Regions from separate parts of the Sinomonas soli genome, predicted to be linked through region 1. Evidence: predicted binding sites of a transcription regulator. Region 1 holds the regulator's gene; the other holds the start of a gene.

Region 1 (11,817 bases):
GGGGGAGCGCCTGCGGGTGGCCTACTTCTGTCCCCCCAGGCCGAGGACCGGGAAGAGGACCTCGAAGGCCTCGCGGAACCCGCCTCCGATCGCGCCGTGAACGTGGCCCGCGCCGGGGACGGTGCGGAAGGACGCGGTCATGCCCGCCTCCTTGGCCGCCTGCTCGGCACGCCGCACCCCGGGCGTGAAAGTAGGATCGCCCGAGCCGACCGTGAAGACCGCGGTCATCCGCGAGTACACGCCGCGGTGGCGGGCGAGAATCGCGGCGGGCTTGGCGGCGTCGAAGGCCTTCACGTCGCCGTGGAAGACGTTGGCGATGGCGGCCTGCGGCGACTCTGCGCCGGGGTACTCCTCCCCCGACGCAGAGAACATGGCCCCGAACAGAGCGGGCCGCTCGGCAGCGAGCTTGAAAGCGCACGCCCCGCCGTTCGAGTACCCGCCGATCGCGGTGTGGGCCGGATCCCCGAGGACGTTGAAGGTGCGCCTGGCCCAGGGGACGACGTCGTCCAGGATGTAGCTCTCCGCCGGGCCGTAGGTAGTCGAGTCGGCACAGGCCGGATCGCCCCTGGTGCCGATCTGGTCCGCGACGACCACGATCGGCGCCAGGCCGCGGTGGGTGGCGGCGAAGGCGTCGAGCACGTTGGCGACGGCGTCCGGGTCCGGGGTGCCCGGGTCGCCCATCATCAGGATGACGAGCGGCAGCCGGACCGGGTGGGCGGTCAGGGCCGCGGGCGGGAGGTAGACGCCGGCGCGGCGCGCGGGGAAGCCGTTCGAGGGGATCTGCACAGTACCCCGGCGTCCCACGACGGGCATTCCGGCGGGAGGGGTCCATCCTGACAGGAGCTTTCCCGCCGAGGCGCCCCTGGCGGGCCCGACGTCCTTGGCCAGCGCGCCGAGGTCGATCGGCGCCCCGGTCGACACCCCGACGAGGGCTCCCAGAGTACGGTCGTAGCCGAAGTAGGCGTTGACGGCGGTCCCACCGGAGACGGCGACCACGAGGACGCCCACTGCAGCCAGCGCTCTGCGCCAGGCCGGCCGGTCCCACAGGCAGGCCAGGGCGACTGCACCGGCCGCGCAGGTGGCCATCAGGAGGCGGCCGACGTCCTCCGGGAGGTAGAGGCCGAGGAAGTCGGCGGCATCCCACACGGCATAGAACGTGAGCCCCACGAGGGTCCCGGCCGCCGAGGCGAGGAGGAGCCTCTGGACCCGCAAGCGGTCCGACCGGGCCGCGATGAGCACCACAAGCACCGCGACGCCGGCGGCGACCGCGCCGCCCACGAAGGCCCCGTCGAGGATGTCGAGGCTGTAGAGCCAGTCCATGCCGCCTCCCGGCCGACCTCAGGGCGCACGGCCGGCGCTGGCCGAAGGCTCAGGGAGCCGCCGGCGCTGCGTGCCCGTCCTCGGGGCCGCCCCGCCGGGAGGCCTCGGCCGCACCATGCCCATCGGCATCATCATCGGCCGTCCAGTCGTCCTCGTCCAGCTCCACGAACTCGACGGTGGCGAGGACAGTCCCGTCTTCGGCGTCGATCATGGCGGCCTCGTCGCCTTCCTCGACCATCACGTACTCCCCCAGGTCCGTGGTGAAGCGCCAGGCGAAGGACTCGGCCCCGTCGCGGACGTAGTGCGGGTCGGCGGTGGTGACGGCCACGAGCTCGTGGCCGGCCGCGTCGCACAGCTCGCGGATCACGAGTTCGAAGTCGGGCATGTCCTCCAGCCCGCGCCCGTCCGCCGCGGCCCGGCGCTCCTCGAGGTCGCCGATGAGGCCCACGCGGCGGGCTATCTCGTCCTCGAGGCCGTCCTCGTCGAGCGCGAGCAGGCCCTCCTGGCCCTTGAGCCAGGCCCCGTTGAGCGCCAGGAGGTCCTCCTCCTCGAGGAGGCCCTCGAACCTGTCGTCCAGGTCCTCGAGTCGGGCCACGGCCACCGAGGCCTCGGGGTCGCCGTCGAGGTACGCCTCGGTCTCGTCCACGGTCAGGGCCGCGGCCGCGGCGGCCAGCTCGTCGAAGAGGGCCAGGTGCCCGGTCGCGCCCATCTCGTGCAGGCCCTCGCGCACCAGGCTGTCGACGCGTCCCCGTTCGTGGGCCGCGAGCGCGTACTGGGCGAAGCCGCCGTCGAGCATCTGCGCAAGGTAGAAGTCCACGTAGTAGCTGCGCAGGGCGTTCGGGGCGATCTCGCGCTCGTCGAGCAGCTCCTCGTACATGGCGTTGACGACGTCGATGTTCGCGTCCACGACGGCCTCGTCACCGGCCGTGAGGGCCTCGGCCGGGAGGACGACGGGGTGCTGGGTGGTGCTCATGCGGGGCTCCTCGCTCGTGCGGTCACTCACGCATCGAACGTACGACGCCGCCGGCACCTCGCGCGGGCGGCCCCGGCCGCCGCCGGGCGAACGTTGGGCGAACCTTGGGGTGCGGGAGCGAGGAGGTCAGCGCTGGGGGCGCCAGACCACGAGGGCCTGAGAGCGGGCCTCGGGCCGCTGCCCGCGCGCGAGGCTCACGACGTCGCCGGCCATCCCGGCCGCGAACACGCGCCGGGCCTCGCTGGTGCGCTGGGTGTTGGCGAGCTCCGCCTGGAGCTCGGTCACGCGGGCGCGGAGGGCCGCGACCTGGTTCTCGAGCTCGAGGATGCGCCGGATCCCCTCGAGGGACACGCCGTCCTTCGAGAGCCGCTGGACCTCCCGGAGCATCTCGACGTCGCGCTGGGAGTAGCGCCGCTGGCGGCCGCCCTGGCGGGACGGCGAGACGATCCCCAGGCGGTCGTACTGGCGCAGGGTCTGGGGGTGCATCTCGGCCAGCTCCGCCGCCACGGAGATCACGAAGATCGGAGCGTACGGGTCGATGGCCATGGCCTAGAGCCTCGCTTTCTCCGCAAGGTGTGCGCGCGGATCCGACTGGCCGTTCTTGGAGGTCGCCTCCGCGAAGGCGCGGATGGCCTGTTCGGCGTCCTTCGAGAGGTTCTTCGGGACCACGACGTCGACGGTCACGAGGAGGTCGCCCGAGGCCTTGGAGGTCTTGACGCCGCGGCCCTTCACACGAAGTGTCCGGCCGGAGCTCGTCCCGGCGGGGACCTTCATCTTCACGGTCGCGCCGTCCGCGGTGGGCACCTCGATCTGGGCGCCGAGGGCGGCCTCGTCGAAGGTCACGGGCACGTGGATGCGGAGGTTGTCGCCCTCGCGGGTGAAGAAGTCGTGCGGACGGACATGGACGGTGACCATGAGGTCGCCGGGGCCGGCCGAGCCGGGGCCGCCCTTGCCGCGGACGCGGACCTTCTGCCCGTCGCGGATGCCCGCGGGGATGCGGACCTCGATGACCTCGCCGTCCCGCTCACGCAGGCCCACCGTGGTGCCGCGGATGGACCCTGCGAAGGAGATCGTGGTGCTGGCCTGGCGGTCCGCGCCGCGCTGGGGCGGGGGCTGGAAGCCGGCGCCGCCGAACCCGCCTCCGCCGCCGAAGAGGTCGGCGAACTCGGGCGGCAGGTTGCCGGTGTTGAAGCCGCGCGAGTGCCGGCCCGCGCCGCCGCCGAACAGGCCGCCGAAGAGGTCCTCGAAGCCCGCCGCGCCGGCTCCCCCGCCGGGGCCGCCCGCGGAGAAGCGGGCGCCGCCCATGGCGCGGATCGCGTCGTACTGCTGGCGCTGCTCGGGGTCGGACAGGACGGAGTTGGCCTCCGTGATGTCCTTGAACTTCTTCTCGGATTCGGCGTCGCCCGGGTTCTGGTCCGGGTGGTACTTGCGGGCGAGCTTGCGGTAGGCCTTCTTGATGTCGGCCTCGGAGGCGTCCTTGGACACGCCGAGAATGGCGTAGAAGTCCTTCTCCACCCAGTCCTGACTTGCCACGAACGCTCCTTAGATCAACTGCTGCTTCAAGTGTGCACGGTTTCGGGTACGGATCTCGTCACGGATCTCCCGTTTCGGGTACGCGGGCCCGGGAGCCCGCGTACCCGAGATGCCCGGAGGGCGACGAGATGCGTACCCGAAACGGGGGGGGTCAGCCCTGCGGCGTCGCCACGATGACCTGGGCCGCGCGCAGCACGCGCGCCGAGGTGCGGTAGCCCGTGCGGAGCACCTGCTGGACCGTGTCCACCTCGATGCCCTCCCCCGGCTGCTGGATGAGGGCCTCGTGGATGTTCGGGTCGAACTCGACGCCGGCCTGGTCGATCCGCTCGAGCCCCTGGCCGGCCACGATCGCCTCGAGCTTGCCGGCGATCGAGGCGAACGGGCCGCCCTCGAGGTCGCCGTGGGCCCGTGCCGCGTCGATGTCGTCCAGGACCGGCAGCAGCGTGCTCAGGACGCCCATCGTGGCGACCTCCCCGGCGACCGCGCGGTCGCGGTCCACCCGGCGGCGGTAGTTCACGTACTCGGCCTGGAGGCGCAGCAGGTCGTTGCGCAGCTCCTCCACGACGGCCGCGTGGCCCTCCTGCTCGCCGGCCTCGGCCTCGTTGAGGATCTGCTCGGCCTGGGCCAGGGCGTCGCCCGAGTCGTGGGCCTCGTCCACGGGGCGCATCTCCTCGTGGCCGTCGTCGTGCGGGGCGCCCCCGGGGGCCTCCGCGCCCTCCGGGTGCCTCGCCTCGCCGGTGACCGGGTCCACCTTGCGGTTGTCCCGGATCACCGGCTCGGGGCGCTCGGAGCCGTGCTCATTCTCGTTTCCGTGGTGGGGGGCCATGGCTACTTCTTCTCGTCCTCGTCCACGATCTCGGCGTCGACGATGTCCTCGTCGGCACCCGAGGTCGAGCCGGCGTCGTGCGTGCCCGCCTGCGCGCCGTCGCCCGCGGCAGCACCGGCCTGCGACTGCGAGTAGATCGCCTCGCCGAGCTTGGTCTGCGACTGCTGGAGCTTCTCGAACGCGGCCTTCACCTCGTCGTCGTTGTCCGTGCCCTCGAGCGCCTTCTTGAGGGCGTCGACGTCGGCCTGCACCTCGGTGCGGACCTCCTCGGGCAGCTTGTCCTTGTTGTCGTCGATGAGCTTGTCCACGGAGTAGGCGAGCTGCTCGGCGGAGTTGCGGCGGTCGGCGGCCTCGCGGCGCTGCTTGTCCTCGGCGGCGTGGGCCTCGGCCTCGGCGACCATGCGGTCGATGTCGTCCTTGGACAGCGCGGTGCCGCCGGTGATCGTCATCGACTGCTCCTTGCCGGTGCCCTTGTCCTTCGCGGAGACGTGGACGATGCCGTTCGCGTCGATGTCGAAGGTGACCTCGATCTGCGGGATGCCGCGCGGTGCCGGCGCGATGCCGGTCAGCTCGAACGTGCCGAGCGGCTTGTTGTCGCGGGTGAACTCGCGCTCGCCCTGGAACACCTGGATGGACACCGAGGGCTGGTTGTCGTCCGCCGTCGTGAACGTCTCGGAGCGCTTGGTCGGGATGGCCGTGTTGCGCTCGATGAGCTTGGTCATCACGCCGCCCTTGGTCTCGATGCCCAGGGAGAGCGGCGTGACGTCGATCAGGAGGACGTCCTTGCGCTCGCCCTTGAGGACGCCGGCCTGGAGCGCGGCGCCGACGGCCACGACCTCGTCCGGGTTCACGCCCTTGTTCGGCTCCTTGCCGCCCGTGAGCTCCTTGACGAGCTCGGACACGGCAGGCATGCGGGTCGAGCCGCCCACGAGGACCACGTGGTCGATGTCCGCGACCTTGATGCCGGCCTCGGAGATGACGTCGTGGAACGGCTTCTTGGTGCGCTCGAGCAGGTCCTTGGTGAGGTCCTGGAACTTGGCGCGGGAGAGGGACTCGTCGAGGTGGACCGGGCCGTCGGGGGTGACGGAGAGGTACTGGAGCGAGATGTTGGTGCTCGTCGAGGACGAGAGCTCCTTCTTGGCCTGCTCGGCGGCCTCGCGGAGGCGCTGGAGGGCGATCTTGTCCTTGGACAGGTCGATGCCCTTGACCTTGAGCTGGCCGAGGAGGTACTCGACGACGCGCTGATCCCAGTCGTCGCCGCCGAGGCGGTTGTCGCCGGAGGTCGCGCGGACCTGGATGGTCGAGAAGCCGTCCTCGTCCTTGCCGACCTCGAGGAGGGAGACGTCGAAGGTGCCGCCGCCGAGGTCGAAGACGAGGATGAGCTCGTCCTCCTTGCCCTTGTCCAGGCCGTAGGCGAGCGCGGCCGCGGTGGGCTCGTTGATGATGCGCAGGACGTTCATGCCCGCGATCTCGCCGGCCTCCTTGGTGGCCTGGCGCTCGGCGTCGTTGAAGTACGCCGGGACGGTGATCACCGCGTCGGTGACCTTCTCGCCCAGGTACGACTCGGCGTCGTTCTTGAGCTTCATGAGGATGCGCGCGGAGATCTCCTGCGGCGTGTACTTCTTGTCATCGATGTTGACCGTCCAGTCGGTGCCCATGTGGCGCTTGACCGACGCGATGGTCCGCTCGATGTTGTTCACCGCCTGGCGCTTCGCGATCTCGCCGACCAGCACCTCGCCGGTCTTGGAGAAGGCGACGACCGACGGCGTGGTGCGGCCGCCCTCGGCATTCGCGATGACGGTCGGCTCGCCGCCCTCCAGGACGGAGACGACGGAGTTGGTAGTGCCCAGGTCGATGCCGACTGCACGGGACATAGGTTCCTCCTGCTGGTTTCTGGTCTGGACCAAGTTGAGCGGTCTGCACTCAACTCTACGCAGCGGGCGGCGGATGTCAAATGAACTTGAGTGGAGTGCGCTCAAGTTCACGGTCGGCGAACCGAGAGGGCGGGGCGGTAGAATCGGGCGATATTGGAAATTGTTTTCCACATGATGGAGGATCGATGAAGTTCCTGAGACTCGGCGACCCCGGCGCGGAGCAGCCGGCCGTCCTCGCGGCCGGCCCCGACGGCACCGAACGCGCCTACAGCCTGCTCCCGCTCACCCGGGACATCGACGGCACCTTCCTCGCGGACGACGGCGCCGCCCGGGTCCGCGCGGCGCTCGCCGCCGGGGAGCTTCCGGCCCTCGACCCGGCCGGGCTGAGGATCGGGGCGCCGGTGGCGCGCCCGCGGTCGGTGATCGGGATCGGCCTGAACTACGCGGACCACGCGGCCGAGGCCGGCGCCGAGGTCCCGACCGTCCCGGTCGTCTTCCTCAAGCCCACGAGCACCGTCGCGGGCCCCTTCGATCCGGCCCCGCACCCCGCGGCGGGCGGGAAGTACGACTGGGAGGCGGAGCTCGCCGTCGTGGTGGGCCGCGACGCCCACCTGCTGCCCACCGTGGCGGCCGCCGCCGGGTGCATCGCCGGCTACGCGTGCGCCAACGACCTCTCCGAGCGCGAGTGGCAGATGGGCGCGGCCGGGCAGTGGACCAAGGGCAAGTCCGCCCTGGGCTCCACCCCGCTCGGGCCGTGGCTCGTCCCCGCCGACGAGGCCGATCCGGCAGACCTGCGCGTGCGCAGCTGGGTCAACGGCGAGGCGCGCCAGGACTCGCGCACCGCGGACCTCGTCTTCTCCCCGGCCGAGCTCGTCCACCACGTGAGCCAGTACATGCTGCTCGAGGCCGGCGACGTGATCCTGACCGGGACACCAGCCGGAGTGGCGCTCTCGGGACGTTTCCCCTACCTCGCGCCCGGCGACACGGTCGAGGTCGAGGTGGAGGGCCTCGGCCGGCAGCGCTGCACCCTCACCGCCGAGCGCGCCGAGGTCACCTCCGGCGCCCGCTGACCTCGGTCCCCGCGTGGCGCGGGAGCAGTGCGCTGTCCACCACGGAGGCGAGCATGAGCACCGCGATCGCCGCGAAGGCGAACCGGTAGGGCAGGGCCGCGGCCGCTGCATGGCCGGCGGCGGCGGGGAGCCAGGCCGTCCCTGCCCGGATCAGCAGGGCGCCGACGGCGACGCCGAGGGCCGCGGCGAGCTGGACGAGCGTGTTGGCGATCGCGTTCGCGCTGGGCAGCTGCCCGGCCGAGACGTCGGCGTACTGGACGTTCATGTAGGCGGAGAAGCCGATGGAGCGGAACGCGCCCGAGGCCACGAGCAGCACCGCGATGAGGGCCTCGGGAGACTCGGGGGCGAGCAGCGCGCACCCCGCGAAGGTCGCCGCGGACGCCGCCGCGGCGGCCACGAGCACCGGCTTGAAGCCGAAGCGGCGGATGAGCGGCGTCGTCGCCGGCTTGATGCCGATGTTGCCGACGAACACGGCCGCGACCAGCAGCCCCGAGTGCACCGGGTCCCAGCCGAAGCCGTCCTGGAAGAGCAGCGGCAGGAGGAAGGGCACGGCCTGGATCGTCAGCCGGTAGACGAACCCGCCGGTCTGGGTCGCGCGGAACGTGCGCACGCGCAGTACGGAGAAGTCGAAGAGGGGGTGCGGGGTCCGGCGCATCCAGGCCACGGCGGCGGCCAGGGCCGCCGCGCCGAGGGCGAGGGTGGCCGCGGCCCAGCCGGCCGGACGGCCCTCGCTGAAGAGCTCGAGGCCCACCACCACGGCGGCGACGCCGAGGGTCGTGAGCCCGAGCCCCGGCCAGTCGAGCCGCCGGCCTGCGTCGGCGCCCCCCGCTGGCACGAGCCGCAGCGCGGCCACGAGCGCGGCGGCACCGAGGGGGAGGTTGACGAGGAAGATCCAGTGCCAGGAGAGGTACTGGGTAAGCGCACCGCCCACGAGGGGGGCGAGGACCGGGGCGAGCAGCCCCGGCCAGACGAGGAACGCCGTGGCCTTCAGGAGCTCGTCCTTGGGCGTGCCGCGCAGCACCACGAGCGAGCCGACGGGGACCATCATCGCCCCGCCGAAGCCCTGGACCGCGCGGAAGGCCGTGAGGGCCGCGAGGCCGGGGCTCAGAGCGCACGCGAGCGAGGCGAGGGTGAAGACCAGGATCGCCGAGGTGAAGACCCGCCGCGGGCCGAAGCGCTCGGCGAGCCAGGAGCTGAACGGGATGCCCATCGCGACGGCCACGAGGTAGGCGGTCATGGCCACGTTGACGTCGGCCGGGGGCACACCGAAGTCCGCGCCGATGGCCGGCAGGGCCGTCGCCAGGGCCGTGCCGTCGAGGAACTCCATGAAGTACGTCGCCGCGACGAGCAGAGCGAGGCGGGGGTTCCAGACGGCGGGGGCGGGTGAGGTCACCGGCTCAGGGTAGCGAGGGCGCGGCCCCGGCGGCAGGAGGGTCTTGCCAGGCGGGCCGGCCGCGGAGGCGGCCCGGCCGGCGCCGTGCGTCAGTAGGCGGGGTACATGAGGGCGCTGTTGACCATCTCGGAGTTGCCCGAGGTGGTCACGGCCCAGATCACTCCGACCGTGAGGACGGCGCTGATGAGCAGCCACACCAGGCTGAACCTGACGAGAGTACGGACGTCGGAGTGGCTGACCGAGGCGGTGTCGGTGCGGACAGCGTGGAGCTGCGCGCCCAGGCGGGCCATCGGCGAGGGGACCGCCGCGAGGACCGAGTTGGAGGCGCAGTCGATGCTGCCGTCGCGCAGGGTCGCGACCATCCGGTTGGCCCGGCGGTCCAGCCGCAGGCTCGCGATGTTGTCGCCGTGGCGGGCGAGGAGGATGTCCTCGCCGAGGCGCATGCGTCCGTGCCGGCGGATCCCGTGGGCGCTGTTGGGGCTGTGGGTCAGGGACATCTGTGCTCCTCTCGGATGAGGGGCACCGTTGCCCGTCAGGTCGTATATGATTCGCCCTTAACTTTACGGGCCCGGGTCCCGCGGCCCGCGCGAAACCGTGCTATAAGTAGCCAACTTCACACGTTCCTGTGACGTGGTCGCCTAACGTGGTGGCATGGAAGCGCCGGACAGCCCCGCCAACACCCCCGACGATGTCTACACCCACGGCCACCACGAGAGCGTGGTGCGCGCCCATGCTGCGCGGACCGCCGAGAACTCGGCCGCGTTCCTCCTCCCGCACCTGTCCCCCGGACTGAGCGTGCTCGACGTCGGCTGCGGGCCGGGGAGCATCACGTGCGATTTCGCCCGGCTCGTCGACCCAGGCCATGTGACGGGCCTGGACCGCTCGGAGGATGTCGTGGCCCAAGCCCGGGCGCTCGCCGAGGAGCGCGGGATCGGGAACGCCTCCTTCATCGCGGGCAACGTGTACGACCTCGAGCTGGACGACGAGTCGTTCGACATGGTCCACGCCCACCAGGTCCTGCAGCACCTCACCGACCCCGTCGCAGCGCTGCGGGAGATGCGGCGCGTGGCCAAGCCGGGCGGGCTGGTGGCGGTCCGGGACGCGGACTTCCACGGCATGAGCTGGTACCCCGAGCTGGACGAGCTCGGCGAGTGGATGGACCTCTACCAGCGCATCGCGCGGCGCAACGGCGCCGAGCCGGACGCCGGGCGGCGGCTGGTGAGCTGGATGCAGGAGGCGGGCTTCGCCGACGTCTCCCCCAGCAGCAGCAACTGGCTGTACGCGACGCCGCAGCAGCGGGCCTGGCAGGCGCGCGTGTGGAGCGAGCGGGTGCTGCACTCGGCATTCGCCGAGCAGGCCCTCGAGTACGGCTTCACGGAGCAGGCGGGCCTCGAGCGCATTGCGGCGGGCTGGCACCGGTGGGGCTCCTCCTCGGACGGCTGGTTCCTCATCCCCAACGGCGAGGTCATCGGCAGGGCGTAGGGAGCGCGGGGCGGGCCGGCGAACGGCGGCCGGGGCCGGGCAGCTGGCAGGGAGCGCCGAGCTGCGGCCCTACGCTGGTGGGGTGCCACTCTCCCTCTGGGGCGCCCTCGTGGGTGCCTGCCTGCTCATCAGCTTCACCCCGGGCGCCGGTGCCATCAACACCATGAGCAACTCGCTCACCTCCGGGTTCCGCCGCGCCATCTGGGGCGTGCTCGGGCAGCAGGCCGCCCTGGTGGTGCACCTCGCCGTCGTCGCAGCGGGGCTCGGGGTGCTCGTGGCCGGCTCACCGCTCGCCTTCAACGTGATCCGCTACCTGGGCGCGGCGTACCTCGCCTACCTCGGCGTGCGGCAGTTCTTCAGCAGGCCGGACACCTCCGCCGAGACGACCGCGGCCCTCGCCAACGAGCCCGCCCGGTCCATGTTCCAGCGCGGGCTCTGGGTCAACCTGCTCAACCCCAAGGCGATCGTCTTCTTCCTCGCCTTCATCCCCGGGTTCGTGCGCCCCGAGTCCCCGCTGTGGAGCCAGTACCTGATCATCGGGGCGACGATCGTGGTGGTGGACATCCTCGTGATGTGGTTCTTCTTCGCGCTCGCGGCCAAGAGCTTCCGGCGGTTCACGCGCAGCGAGCGGGGGCAGCGCACACTCAACCGCGCCTTCGGGGTGCTGTTCGTCGGGGTGGGCGTGCTCCTCGCCGTCGTCTGACCGCCGGCTGCGCGGCCCGTCACGCACCGGCGGCGAGGCGCCTGGGATGCGGAGCGGAGCCGCCGCAAACCCTATGCTTGGTCGCATGAACTCGACGGCGAGCCCCTACCGGATCATCACGGTCTGCACCGGGAACATCTGCCGTTCCCCCATGGCCGAGTTCATGCTCGCCGACGCGCTGCGCACGGCAGGCCTCGCCGAGCACGTCCTCGTCGATTCGGCGGGCACCACCAGCTATGAAGTCGGCCGGCCGATCGACCCCCGGGCCGCGCGCGTCCTCGACGCCCACGGTCTGGGCGCCCAGGCCCATGTGGCCCGGCAGTTCGAGCCCGCCTGGTACACCGAGCGCGAGTTGATCCTCGCCCTCGACGTGGACCACTACGGGCCCCTGCGCGAGCATGCCCCGCTGGGGACCGCCGAGAAGGTGCGCATGCTGCGCGGGTTCGACCCCGCCGTCGCCCATCTGGACCACCTCGACCAGGGGATCGAGGACCCGTGGTTCGGCGACCAGAGCGACTTCGAGACCACGTGGCGCCTCATCGCGGCCTCGGTGCCCGGGATCATCGCCCACGTGCGGCGCGAGCTCGCCACGCTCGGCCTGGCCGTCGACGCCTGAGCCCGTGGCGCACTCCGCCGCGGCGCC
Region 2 (11,817 bases), on a different contig from region 1:
GAGATCGCCCGGGCCAAGGCCGCCGGCGAGGCCGAGCCGGTGATCATCCACAACCTCATCACCTCGCGCGCGGTCCCCGAGCTCGTCCAGCACGACGGCGGCCGGCCGGTCCGCACGCGCGTGGGGCACTCGTTCATCAAGGCCGTCATGGCCGAGGAGGCCGCCGTGTTCGGCGGTGAGCACTCGGCGCACTACTACTTCCGCGACTTCTGGAACGCCGACACCGGCATGCTCGCCGCGATGCACGTCCTCGCGGCCCTGGGCGAGCAGGAGGCCCCGCTGTCCGAGCTCGCGGCCGAGTACGAGCCCTACGTGGCCTCGGGCGAGATCAACTCCGAGATCGAGGACAAGGCCGCCGCTGTTGCCCGCGTGCGCGAGGAGTACGAGGGCGACGACGTCGCGATCGACGAGCTCGACGGCACCACCTTCTCCGCCGCGGACGGCTCGTGGTGGTTCAACCTCCGCCCGTCCAACACCGAACCGTTCCTGCGCTTCAACGGCGAGGCCAAGGACCGCGAGACCCTCGCGTCGATCCAGGACACCGTCCTCGCGATCGTGCGGGCGTGACGATGCCGGAGGAGATCCCCCTGGAGACCCAGCAGGCCCAGCTGCGCGAAGTGCTCGGGACCGCGCTGGGCCTGGCCCAGGAGCACCTCGAGCAGAACGGCGGCTTCCTGCCCTTCGGCGTGACCCTGGACTCCGAGGGCGAACTGCGGCTCGTCATGGTCGCCCCGCCCGAGGCCGCCACGGACGGGGACTACGACGCCGAGGCCATGATGGCCGATCTCCTCGAGCTCCTCCGGCAGGGCCGTGACGGCTGCCAGGCCGTGGCGTTCGCGTCGGACGTGCACCTCCCCGAGCACGGCTCTGACGGCATCCACGGCGCCGCCGAACACCGCGGCGGCGGGGTGATGGCCGCCGTCGTCCCCTACGAGCTGACGGCGGAGGGCTACGCATTCGGCGCCCTGGAGGCGGACGGCCACGAGGCCACCGTCTTCTGAGGGTCACCTCCTGAGAATCACTTCCTGAGGGTCACCTCCTGGAGGTCGCGTCCGGGGCGCCGCTCTGCGGGACGTCCTGGAGGCGGCCCCCAGACGGGGCGGGGGTGCGGCGACGGAGGACGGCTGTGGCCACGCCGGACAGCAGGACGGCGCCGCCCACGAGCTCAAGCGGCTCGGGCACCTCGCCGAACGCCAGCCACGCCCCGACCATCCCGACCGGCGGCACGAGCAGCGTGTACGGGACGACCGCCGCGGCCGGGTAGGTCCCCAGCAGCGTGTTCCACGCCGAGTATCCGACCAGCGAGGCGAGGACCACGGTGAAGACCGTGCTCAGCCACGCGGGCAGCGTGAGGTGGCCGAGCGCGCCGAGCAGCGCCGCCGGGCCGTCCACGAGGGCGGAGAGCGCGAGCATCGGCACGGGCACCACGAGCGCGGACCACACGACGAGCCCGAGCCCGGACGTGCCTCTCGCCGCCCGCGAGATCGTATTGCCGATCCCCCACGACAGGCCCGCCAGGACCACCAGCAGCATCGGGCCGAGGGGCGCGACGGCCCCGCGCCCTGCCGCGACGAGGCCGAGGCCCACGACGCCGGCCCCCACCCCGGCGAGCTGCGCCGCCGTCGGCCGCTCCCGGAGCACCGCCGCAGCCAGGAGGATCGTGAAGAGCATCTGGCTCTGGAGCACGAGGGGCGCGAGTCCGGCCGGCATCCCGAGGTGCATGGCGAGGTAGACGAGGCCGAACTGCCCGGCGCTCATGAAGGCCCCCACCCCCGCGATCACCCGCCAGGGGAGGTCAGGCTTCTTCACGAAGAACACCGCGGGGAAGGCCACGAGGGCGAACCGCAGCGCCACGAAGGCGAGCGGCGGGACGTCCCGGAGTCCCAGCTCGATAGCGATGAAGTTGAGCCCCCACAGGATGGCGACGAGAACGGCGAGGGCGGCGTGGCGGGGTTTCACTCCTCCATCATCCGGTCCTAGACCATGCAGCACCAGCGTTGATTTCTGCAGGCCACCATCTACGATTTCTTCATGATCGATCTCCAGGCGCTCCGCTCGCTCGCCGCCGTCGAGCGGCACGGCTCGGTCGTCGCCGCGGCAGACGCGCTCGGCTTCAGCCCGAGCGCGGTATCGCAGCAGATCAAGAAGCTCGAGCGCCAGTCGCGCGCGGCCCTCCTCGAACGGCAGGGCCGAGGCGTGCTGCTCACCGAACGCGGACGGACGCTCGTGGAGCACGGATCCCGCCTGCTGGCCGATCTCGAGCGTGTCGAGGCCATGCTCACGGCCGGGGACGCCCCGCAGGGCACGCTCTCGGTCGCCTCGTTCTCCACGGCGACCCGGGCGTTGTTCGGGCAGGTGGCGCGCAGGCTCGGCCAGGAGGCCCCGCAGGCCCGCCTCGAGGTCACGAGCGTCGACCCCGTCGACGCCGTCGCCCTCGTGGCCCACGGCGAGGTGGATGTCGCGGTGGTGCACAACTGGAACTCCGTCCCCCTGGAGGTCCCGGCGCAGGTGACGGTCGAGCAGCTGTGTGAGGACGAGGCCGACGTGGTGCTCCCCCGCGACCACCGGCTCGCCGACCGGCGCGCCCTTGACCGCCGCGAGCTGCTCGATGAGACCTGGTGCGCCACTCCGAAGGGGGCGATCTGCCACGAGGCCCTCATGCGCCTCTTCCAGGCCGAGGGTGCGCTGCCTCGCATCGCCTTCACCGATCCGGACTTCGCCACCCACGTGGCCCTCGCGGCCGACGGCGCGGCGCTGGCCCTGGTGCCCAGGCTAGGCCGGCTGCCACTCCCGAGGACCGTCGTGGCACGGCCCCTGACGGGCGAGCGGCCCCGCCGTGTGATCTCCGCGGCCTTCCGCCGCACGATGGCCGCGAGCCCCGGAGTGCAGCTGCTCGTGCGGCTGCTGCACGAGGCGGCGGGCGCCGACCCGACCGGCTCCGCGGACGCGGGAACCGGCGAGTAGAATATCCGCCATGCGTATGACGGCCTTCGAGGATGTGAGCCTGCGCGCCCTCATGCTCCTGGCCGCCAACGACTCGGGCGTCCCGCTCGCCACGCGTACCATCGCCGAGGGCGTCGGGACCCCCTACAACCACGTGAGCAAGGCCGTCCTGCGACTCCGCGAACTCGGCTACCTCGAGTCGACCCGCGGGCGCGCGGGCGGTGTCCAGCTGAGCCCCAAGGGCCGGTCCGCCACCGTGGGCGGCGTCCTGCGCGACCTCGACACCCGGGCGGACCTGGCGGACTGCGAGACGCCCAACGGCTCCTGCCCGCTGAACTTCCAGTGCGGCCTGCGCGCCGCCCTCCGGCGGGCCCGCGAGGCCTTCTACCGCGAGCTCGACGGCGTGGTGGTCGCCTCGCTGCCGCACGAGCGCCAGATGGACCCCGTGCTCGTGCAGATCGGGCTCCGCCCGCCCGCCGCCTGACGCCCTCGGGCCCCTCGCAGATCCTCCTCCCGCAACCTCTGGGTCACGGCGCCCCGATCGCAGCACCCCTGCGCCACAGCCGCTGTGTGACGACCCCCACGCTCCCTGGAATTGCCATTTTCTACGAGTCGTAGAAAACTGGAGCTAATTCAGCATCACAGATGCAGAATAACCAAGTCCCCGCCGCGGGGACCAGCCCCATGCTTGAGGAGTCGCAATGCTCTCGGATACCGCGCGCCCCGTCATCGAGGCCACCCTGCCCCTGGTCGGCAGCCGCATCGGCGAGATCACGCCGCTGTTCTACCAGAAGATGTTCGCCGCGCACCCCGAGCTGCTCAACGGGACGTTCTCGCGCGCCAACCAGGCCAATGGCACGCAGCGCCAGGCCCTCGCCGGCGCCATCGCCGCGTTCGCGAGCCACCTCCTCAACAACCCGGACACCCTCCCCGAGGCGGTCCTGAGCCGCATCGCCCACAAGCACACCTCGCTCGGCATCACCGAGGACCAGTACCAGATCGTCTACAAGTACCTCTTCGAGGCCATCGCCGAGGACCTCGGCGATGCGGTCACCGACGAGGTCGCGGCCGCCTGGACCGAGGTCTACTGGCTCATGGCGGACGCGCTCGTCAAGATCGAGAAGGGCCTCTACGCCAAGCAGGCGAACACGAAGATGTGGATGCCGTGGCGGGTCGTCGAGAAGACCTCGGCGAGCCCGACCACCATGACGTTCGTCTTCGAGCCCGCGGACGACACCCCGGCCACGCCGGGCCAGCCCGGCCAGTTCGTCTCGGTGCGCATCCCGGTCGCGGACGGACTCCTCCAGGCACGCCAGTACACGCTCTCCGCCGACGCCGAGTCGACCGAGCGCCGCGTCATCACCACCAAGTTCAACGACGGCGGCGAGGTCTCGCCGATCATGCACGAGAAGATCCAGGTGGGCGACGTCGTCGAGCTCTCCAACCCGTACGGCGACGTGACGCTGGATGATGGCGACGGCCCCCTCGTGCTCGCGACCGCCGGGATCGGCTGCACCCCTGCCGCCTCGATCCTGCGCGCCCTGGCCACCAACGGCTCGGGCCGCGAGGTCCTCGCGCTCCACGCGGACCGCAGCCTCGACACGTGGGCGCTCTCGGACCAGATGCTCCGGGACGTGGAGAAGATCGACGGCGCGCACCTGAAGGTCTGGCTCGAGCAGGCCCAGCCCGAGCTGGCCCCGGTCGGCGCGGGTACCGGCGGCGGCCCCGCCCGCCTGGACACGCACGAGGGCTTCATGAACCTCGCCGAGATCGATCTTCCCGAGGACGCCAGCGTGTACCTGTGCGGGCCGCTGCCGTTCATGCAGAAGGTCCGCTCCCAGGCGATCGCCAAGGGTATCCCCGCCACGAACATCCACTACGAGGTCTTCGGCCCCGATCTCTGGCTCGCCTCGGCGAACTGATCCCCCGGGCAGCCGCCCTCCCCACGACGGCGTCGAGCCGCCACCCTGCGCTCTGGAAGGCATGAGGGTGGCGGCTCGACGCGCAGGTGCGGCCGGACGTCAGTTGGCGGCGGTGAAGAACGTCCCGCGGAACTGGGGCTGCTCGAGCTCGTCCAGCGCGGCGACGGCGAAGTCCTGCGACGAGATCGAGTCGCCCGCGGCCGGCACGCCGACAGCGGTGACGTACTTGCCGGTGCGCTCCCCCGGCGCGATGACCGCCGCGGGAGCCTGGACGGTGAGGTCCGTGCCCGCGTCCCGCAGGGCCTCGTAGGCGGCGAACGCCGCGTCCGACTCGCCCTTGTACTCCACCGGGAAGTCCGGGGTGTCCTTGATGCGGGTGCCGTCCGGCGTCGAGAGGCCGCCGAAGCCCCCCACCAGGTAGAGCCTGGCGGCGGTCGGCACCGCGGCGATCGCGCGGTGCGCCTCGATGTAGGGCTCCCGCGGGCCGCCGGTGCGGTCGGGCGCCGTCGCCAGCACCACGGCGTCGTTCGCCTCCGCGATCTCGCGGAAGGCATCCGTGTCAGCCAGCTCGGCGGCGCGCACGACGGCGGCCCCCTCCACCGGGGCACCCTTGCGGCTGATGGCGGTCACCTCGTGGCCGCGGCGCGCGGCCTCGGCGACGATCTGGCTCCCCACCATTCCGGTGGCTCCGTAGACGGCGATCTTCATGAGGGCTCCTAAAACTTGACGGTACAACCGTCACAACGCCTCCGGGCCCCGGCCCTATTCCGGCGCGGGGCCAGCCCTTAGAAGACCCGCCGCCAGTTGGCCCGCGCGAGGTCGAGCACCTCGTCCCCGCGGCCGGAGAGCACGGTCCTCAGGGCGTACAGCGTGAAGCCGCCGGCCTGCTGGGCGGTGATCGTCGGCGGCATGGCGAGCTCCTCGCGCATCGTCGCCACGTCCACGAGCGCCGGCCCGTCGTGCGCGAGGGCCTCCGCGAGTCCCGCCTCGAGCTCGGAGGAGTCGTTGACCCGCACCCCCTTGAGGCCCATGGCCTCGGCCACCGCCGCGAAGTTCGGGTTGTCCAGGCCCGTGCCGAAGTTCACGAATCCCACGGACTTCATCTCGAGCTCGATGAAGTTCAGCGACGCGTTGTTGAAGACCACGAGCTTCACCGGCAGCCGGTTCTGCCGAAGCGTCAGGAGCTCGCCCATGAGCATCGAGAGCCCGCCGTCGCCCGCGAGCGCCACGACCTGCCTGCCGGGGAACGCGGCCTGGGCGCCCATCGCGTGCGGCAGGGCGTTCGCCATGGAGCCGTGCGTGAACGAGCCGACCAGCCGGCGTCGGCCGTTCATCGTCAGGTAGCGGGCCGCCCAGATGACGGGGGTGCCGACGTCCGCCGTGAAGACCGCGTCGTCGGCAGCGAGCCGATCGAGGGTGCGGGTGACGAACTGCGGGTGCAGCGGCTGCCCCGTCTTGGTCGGGGTCGCGAGGTCGTCGAGCTTGGACCGGGCCTTCGCATAGTGCTTGAGCGAGGACTCGAGGTGGGTGCGGCGCTTCTTGCGCGGCACGAGCGGAAGGAGCGCCGCCGCGGTGTCCCGGACGTCGCCGACGAGGCCCAGGTCCAGCGGCACGCGCCGGCCGAGCTGCTCGCCCCGGAGGTCGACCTGGATGACCTTGGCCTTGGACGGGAAGAACTGCTGGTACGGGAAGTCGGTGCCGAGCATGAGCAGGGCGTCGCAGTCCTCCATGGCCCGGTAGCCCGAGGAGAAGCCGAGGAGGCCGGTCATGCCGACGTCGAACGGGTTGTCGTACTCGATGAACTCCTTGCCGCGCATGGCGTGCACGATCGGAGCGCCGAGCGCGTCCGCGAGCACCACCACCTCGTCGTGGGCGCCCTCGACGCCGGCGCCTGCGAGGATCGTGACCTTGCCTGCGGCGTTGAGGATCCCGGCGGCCTCGCGCAGCTCGGCCTCGTTGGGCACCACGCGCGGCCGGGCCCGGCGCACCACCGTGACCCGGTCCGAGTTCGTCGACGTGAGCCCCACGTCGCCGGACAGGACCACCACGGCGACGCCCCGCTTCTCGACCGCGGTGCGCATGGCGATCTCGAGGATGCGGGGCATCTGCGCCGGGTCGGTGACCTGCTCGGCGTAGACGCTGCACTCGCGGAAGACCTCCTGCGGGTGCGTCTCCTGGAAGTAGTTCGAGCCGATCTCGGTTGAGGGGATGTGGGCTGCGATCGCGAGGACGGGCACCCGGGAGCGGTTGGCGTCGTAGAGGCCGTTGATGAGGTGGAGGTTCCCCGGCCCCGCGGAGCCGGCGCAGACGGCGATCTCCCCGGTGAGCGCGGCCTCGGCCGCGGCGGCGAAGGCCCCCGCCTCCTCGTGCCGCACGTGGACCCAGTCGATGCTCGGCGTGGCCCGGAGCGCGTCCGTGAAGCCGTTGAGCGAGTCGCCCGGGAGGCCGTAGACGCGGCGGACGCCGTTGGCTGCGAGGGTCTCGACGATGTTCTGCGCGATGGTCGTCATGATCCTCAACCTAGCCGCGTGGTGCAGAGCGCCGATACCCCTCGGGAATATCTCGTCGGACACAGCGTTGAACTTGAGCGTAAGTCACTCAACTTCTACCGTTGTAGCCCCAGCCCGCTCCAACGCCACCGCACATATCCCTCGGAGGACAACTGATGCCACTCTTCTTCGGCCCCGCCGCCGGCAATGGCTCCTTCGACGAGTTCCTCGCCCGCTACCTGCAGGGCCAGGGCGCTCGCCGGCCTGGACGCCCCATCGACATGACGAGGCTCGTGAGCCGCGGGACCCAGACGGTCCTCAATGCCGCCGGCCGCTACGCCCGGGAGCACGGTCACCGCGAAGTGGACGCCCTGCACCTGCTGCGCGCCCTGACCGAGACGGAGCAGGTCGCCGCGATGATCACGCACGCGGGCGCGGACCCGGCCGGGATCGCCGCCTCCGCCGAGGACCGGCTGCCCGGCACGGTGGGCGGTGACCAGAACGACGGCGACGGCATGCCCTCGCTCACCACGAGCGCCCAGCACGCGTTCCTCGACGCCTACAAGGTGGCCCGTTCGGTCGGCTCGACCTACATCGACCCCGAGCACCTCTTCCTCGCCCTCGTGCTCAACTCCGACGCCGCCTCGGGCCAGATCCTCGCAGCGGCCGGGGTCACCCCGCAGTCGCTGCAGGACGGCGAATCCTCGGCCGCCGCTGCGGACCCCGCGGACGACGCCGGCCACTCGCCGCGCGCGGCCAGGCGCCCCCTGCGCGCCACGGCAGCCCAGAAGGGCCGGCGCACGAAGGGGTCGATGCTCGAGCAGTTCGGCACGGACCTGACCGCCCTCGCCCGTGAGGGCCGGCTGGACCCCGTGATCGGCCGCGCCGACGAGATCGAGCAGGCCATCGAGATCCTGGCACGCCGGACCAAGAACAACCCCGTGCTCATCGGCGAGGCCGGCGTGGGCAAGACCGCGATCGTCGAGGGTTTGGCCCAGGCCGTCGCGGCCGGGGACGTTCCGGCGCAGATCGCCGGCAGCACCGTCATCTCCCTCGACCTGCCAGCGATGCTCGCCGGCACCCGCTACCGCGGCGACTTCGAGGAGCGACTGACCAAGACCATCGACGAGATCGCCGAGGACGGGAACATCATCGCGTTCGTCGACGAGATCCACACCGTGGTCGGCGCCGGGGGCGGCGGCGAGGGCGGCATGGACGCCGGGAACATCCTCAAGCCCCGGCTCGCCCGCGGGGAGCTGCACCTCGTGGGTGCCACGACCCTCGACGAGTACCGCAAGATCGAGAAGGACCCCGCCCTCGAGCGGCGGTTCCAGCCCGTCACGGTCGGCGAGCCGAGCGTCGAGGACGCCGTGGCGATCCTCGAGGGGCTCAAGGACCGCTACGAGGAGCACCACGGCGTGACCTATGCCGAGGATGCAGTCCGCGCGGCGGTCGAGCTCTCGCACCGCTACATCACGGACCGCCACCTGCCGGACAAGGCGATCGACCTCATCGACCAGGCCGGGGCGCGCCTGAGCCTGGCCCGTGGCCCGCGCGTGGACCTCGAGGCCCTCGGGGCCCGGGTCGCCGAGCTGACAGAGCAGAAGGAGGCCGCCATCGCCCGTGAGGCCTATGAGGAGGCCTCCCGGCTCCGGGACGAGATCGACGCGCTCACGGCGACCATCGAGGCAGAGGCCTCGGGCGCTGCCCGTCCTGCCGGGACCGCCGCCGAGGGCGACGCCGCGGGCGGGAGCGGGCCGGACGCCGTCGTGCGCGAGGCGGACATCGCCGCGGTCGTGGCCCGCGCCACCGGCATCCCCGCCGCGCGCCTGACCGAAGGCGAGCGGGAACGGCTCGCGCGCCTCGAGGACGAGCTCCACGAGCGCGTGGTCGGGCAGGAGGACGCGGTCTCCGTGATCGCCAAGTCGGTGCGCCGCAACCGCACCGGCCTCGGCGACGCCAACCGTCCCGTGGGCAGCTTCCTGTTCCTCGGCCCGACCGGCGTGGGCAAGACCGAGCTCGCCAAGACGCTCGCGGCCTCGCTGTTCGGCGACGAGTCCGCCATGGTGCGCTTCGACATGAGCGAGTTCGGCGAGCGCCACACGGTCTCTCGGCTCGTCGGCGCCCCTCCGGGATACGTCGGCTACTCGGAGGCCGGGCAGCTGACCGAGCGCGTCCGCCGGCACCCGTACTCCGTGGTGCTGCTGGACGAGGTCGAGAAGGCCCACCCCGACGTGTTCAACCTGCTCCTGCAGGTCCTCGACGACGGGCGGCTCACGGATGGCCAGGGCCACACCGTGGACTTCCGCAACACGGTGGTGATCATGACCAGCAACCTCGGGTCCGAGTTCCTCGCGACGCGCGGCGCCGCGCTGGGCTTTGCAGCCGGCGGCGCCGACGGCGGCCCCTCGGCGGCCGAGCTGCGCGCGCGGATCATGGGGCGCCTGCGCGAGACGATGCGGCCGGAGTTCCTCAACCGCATCGACGAGATCGTGCTGTTCCGCAAGCTCACCCGTGAGCAGCTCCACGACATCGTGCGGCTGCAGCTGCGCGGCACCGAGGCCCGCCTCGCGGCCCAGGGCATCGCCCTGGCCGTGGACGAGGACGCGGTGGACTGGATCGCCGACCGCGGCTACGAGCCCGAGTTCGGGGCCCGCCCGCTGCGGCGCGTGATCCAGCGCGAGCTCGAGGACCGGGTGGCGGACCTGCTCGTCACCGGGGCGGTCGCCGAGGGCGGCCGGGTCACCGTGGGCGTCTCGGTTCCGGAGGGCGCGGAGTGCGCGGACACGCACGACGGCGCGCTGCTCACCGTCCGCGCGGACGTCGCCGAGGCAGCCCCCGCCGCCTGATTCTGAGGGTCACATCCCCACGATGAGGGGTCACATCCCCACGATGAGGGGTCAGGTCTCGAGAGGACCTGACCCCTCATCGCTGTCTTCTGACCCCTCAAGGCAGGGACATGACCCCTCAACCGTCACAGAAGGTCCACGCGTCCCCGGGTGCCGTCGACCCGGACGCGCTGTCCGTCCCGCAGCACGGACGTTCCATGCCCGGTCGCCATGACGGCCGGCACCCCGTACTCCCGCGCGACGATCGCCGCGTGGGACCCCAGGCCGCCGGTGTCCACGACCACCGCTGCCGCCCGGGCGAACAGCGGGGTCCACGAGGGGTTCGTGTTGGGGCACACCAGCACCTCCCCCGCCCGCAGGGAGGCGAAGGCCTCGGGGCCGGGAACCACCCTCACCGGTCCCTCTGCGACCCCGCCGCTCGCCGGGGTCCCCGAGAGCAGGGCGTCGGCGGCGTCCGCGCCGGCGCGGGCCGGGGCGAAGAGCCCCGGGTCGAGCATCGGCACGCCCGCGTACTCCCGCCTCAGCCGCGCCCTGCGGGCGGCGAGGGCGCGCACCCGGGCGGCCTCGGCGTCGTCCATCACCACCGGGTCGGCAAGGGCGGCCAGCTCCTCGAAGCGGAGGTGGAACACGTCCTCGGGGGCCGCGAGGGCGTCCACCTCGGAGAGCCTGCGGCCGAGCTCGAGGAACGTGTGGCGCAGCGGCGGCAGCAGCCGGGTGGCGTGGAAGTGGGTGTCCTCACGGAAGGCGAGCCCGCGGCGGCACGCGCCGACCACCGCGCGGGCAGCCGCCGCGGCGCGCCGTGGCCGCAGGAGCGGGTGGGCGAGGAGCTCCGAGAGGGCCTCCGCGGCCCTGTCGGGCGTGGGGCCCTCCGGTGGCGCGGCCGCGAGGGACATCAGGATCGCGGCGACCGGGGTGGGATCGTCGCGCCACGTGGGCGCCGTCGCCAGGAGCACGCTGACCGATTCCCGGTGCCCGTACTCGGCGAGGAACGCATCCAGCTCTGCCGCGAAGCCTGCGAACTCCGGGCGTTCCCGGACGGCGCGGAGGAATTCGGCGGGGTCCGGCCCGGCCGCCGCGCGGGCCAGCTCCGGGTCGGCGCGGACCACGCCGGCGAGCGCCTCGAGCGCGTCGTTGCCGTCCCGCGTCCGGGTCCGCTCGCCCGCCACGAGCGGCGACGCGAGCCGTCCGAGCCCGAGCGCGGCGAGCAGGAGACGGAGCGGGGCGAAGGGGACGAATGCCGAGGGCAGGTACCGCACCCGGATCCTGGCCACCGGCTCAAGCGAGGCGTTGCAGCGGTCCACGCGCCGCACGAGGTCAGGCCACGGGAGCGCTGCCGGGTCCTCGGCCTCGAGGGCGGCCACCGCGGCGTCGAACTCGGCCAGGAGCGGGTCCGCGGTCCACCGGCAGACGTCGTACCGGCGCGCGCGCCGGGCCAGAGAGAGCGGTGCCCCGACCATGAGCAGGCTCGGCCTGGGCCGAGGGGGGACGAGCTGGAGCGGAAAGCCCTCGCGCTCCCGGATCACCTGGCCGAGGGGCGGGAAGCGGACCCCGACGCTGCCGGCCATGAGGTCCAACATCGGCAGCACGCCGCGGGCGAGCCAGCCGGTGACGTCC

What was found. The regulator HspR, encoded in region 1, represses chaperone genes until heat shock. The targets are predictions, from matches to a motif close to AAGTTGAGTCNNNNNGACTCAACTT.
Region 2: a site for HspR is predicted at 7,446-7,470, ahead of ACYVKZ_RS06680 (ATP-dependent Clp protease ATP-binding subunit). Genes of this name have one in related genera too.

Annotation. Positions count from the first base shown of each region.
Region 1 covers NZ_BAAGSN010000020.1:4,603-16,419, reverse strand. The annotation lists gene ACYVKZ_RS18365 (alpha/beta hydrolase) at 22-1,320, opposite strand; gene ACYVKZ_RS18360 (DMP19 family protein) at 1,370-2,293, opposite strand; gene ACYVKZ_RS18355 (heat shock protein transcriptional repressor HspR) at 2,420-2,839, opposite strand; gene ACYVKZ_RS18350 (DnaJ C-terminal domain-containing protein) at 2,843-3,826, opposite strand; gene ACYVKZ_RS18345 (nucleotide exchange factor GrpE) at 3,978-4,652, opposite strand; gene dnaK (molecular chaperone DnaK) at 4,655-6,526, opposite strand; gene ACYVKZ_RS18335 (fumarylacetoacetate hydrolase family protein) at 6,712-7,596, shown strand; gene ACYVKZ_RS18330 (MFS transporter) at 7,577-8,989, opposite strand; gene ACYVKZ_RS18325 (hypothetical protein) at 9,079-9,486, opposite strand; gene ACYVKZ_RS18320 (methyltransferase domain-containing protein) at 9,641-10,471, shown strand; gene ACYVKZ_RS18315 (LysE family transporter) at 10,554-11,174, shown strand; gene ACYVKZ_RS18310 (low molecular weight protein-tyrosine-phosphatase) at 11,260-11,790, shown strand; gene ACYVKZ_RS18305 (chorismate-binding protein) at 11,795-11,817, shown strand, end outside.
Region 2 covers NZ_BAAGSN010000006.1:212,018-223,834, forward strand. The annotation lists gene ACYVKZ_RS06640 (phosphomannomutase/phosphoglucomutase) at 1-567, shown strand, start outside; gene ACYVKZ_RS06645 (hypothetical protein) at 570-1,001, shown strand; gene ACYVKZ_RS06650 (EamA family transporter) at 1,033-1,959, opposite strand; gene ACYVKZ_RS06655 (LysR family transcriptional regulator) at 2,032-2,964, shown strand; gene ACYVKZ_RS06660 (RrF2 family transcriptional regulator) at 2,975-3,427, shown strand; gene ACYVKZ_RS06665 (globin domain-containing protein) at 3,645-4,865, shown strand; gene ACYVKZ_RS06670 (NAD(P)-dependent oxidoreductase) at 4,965-5,573, opposite strand; gene poxB (ubiquinone-dependent pyruvate dehydrogenase) at 5,651-7,375, opposite strand; gene ACYVKZ_RS06680 (ATP-dependent Clp protease ATP-binding subunit) at 7,531-10,203, shown strand; gene ACYVKZ_RS06685 (PEP/pyruvate-binding domain-containing protein) at 10,329-11,817, opposite strand, start outside.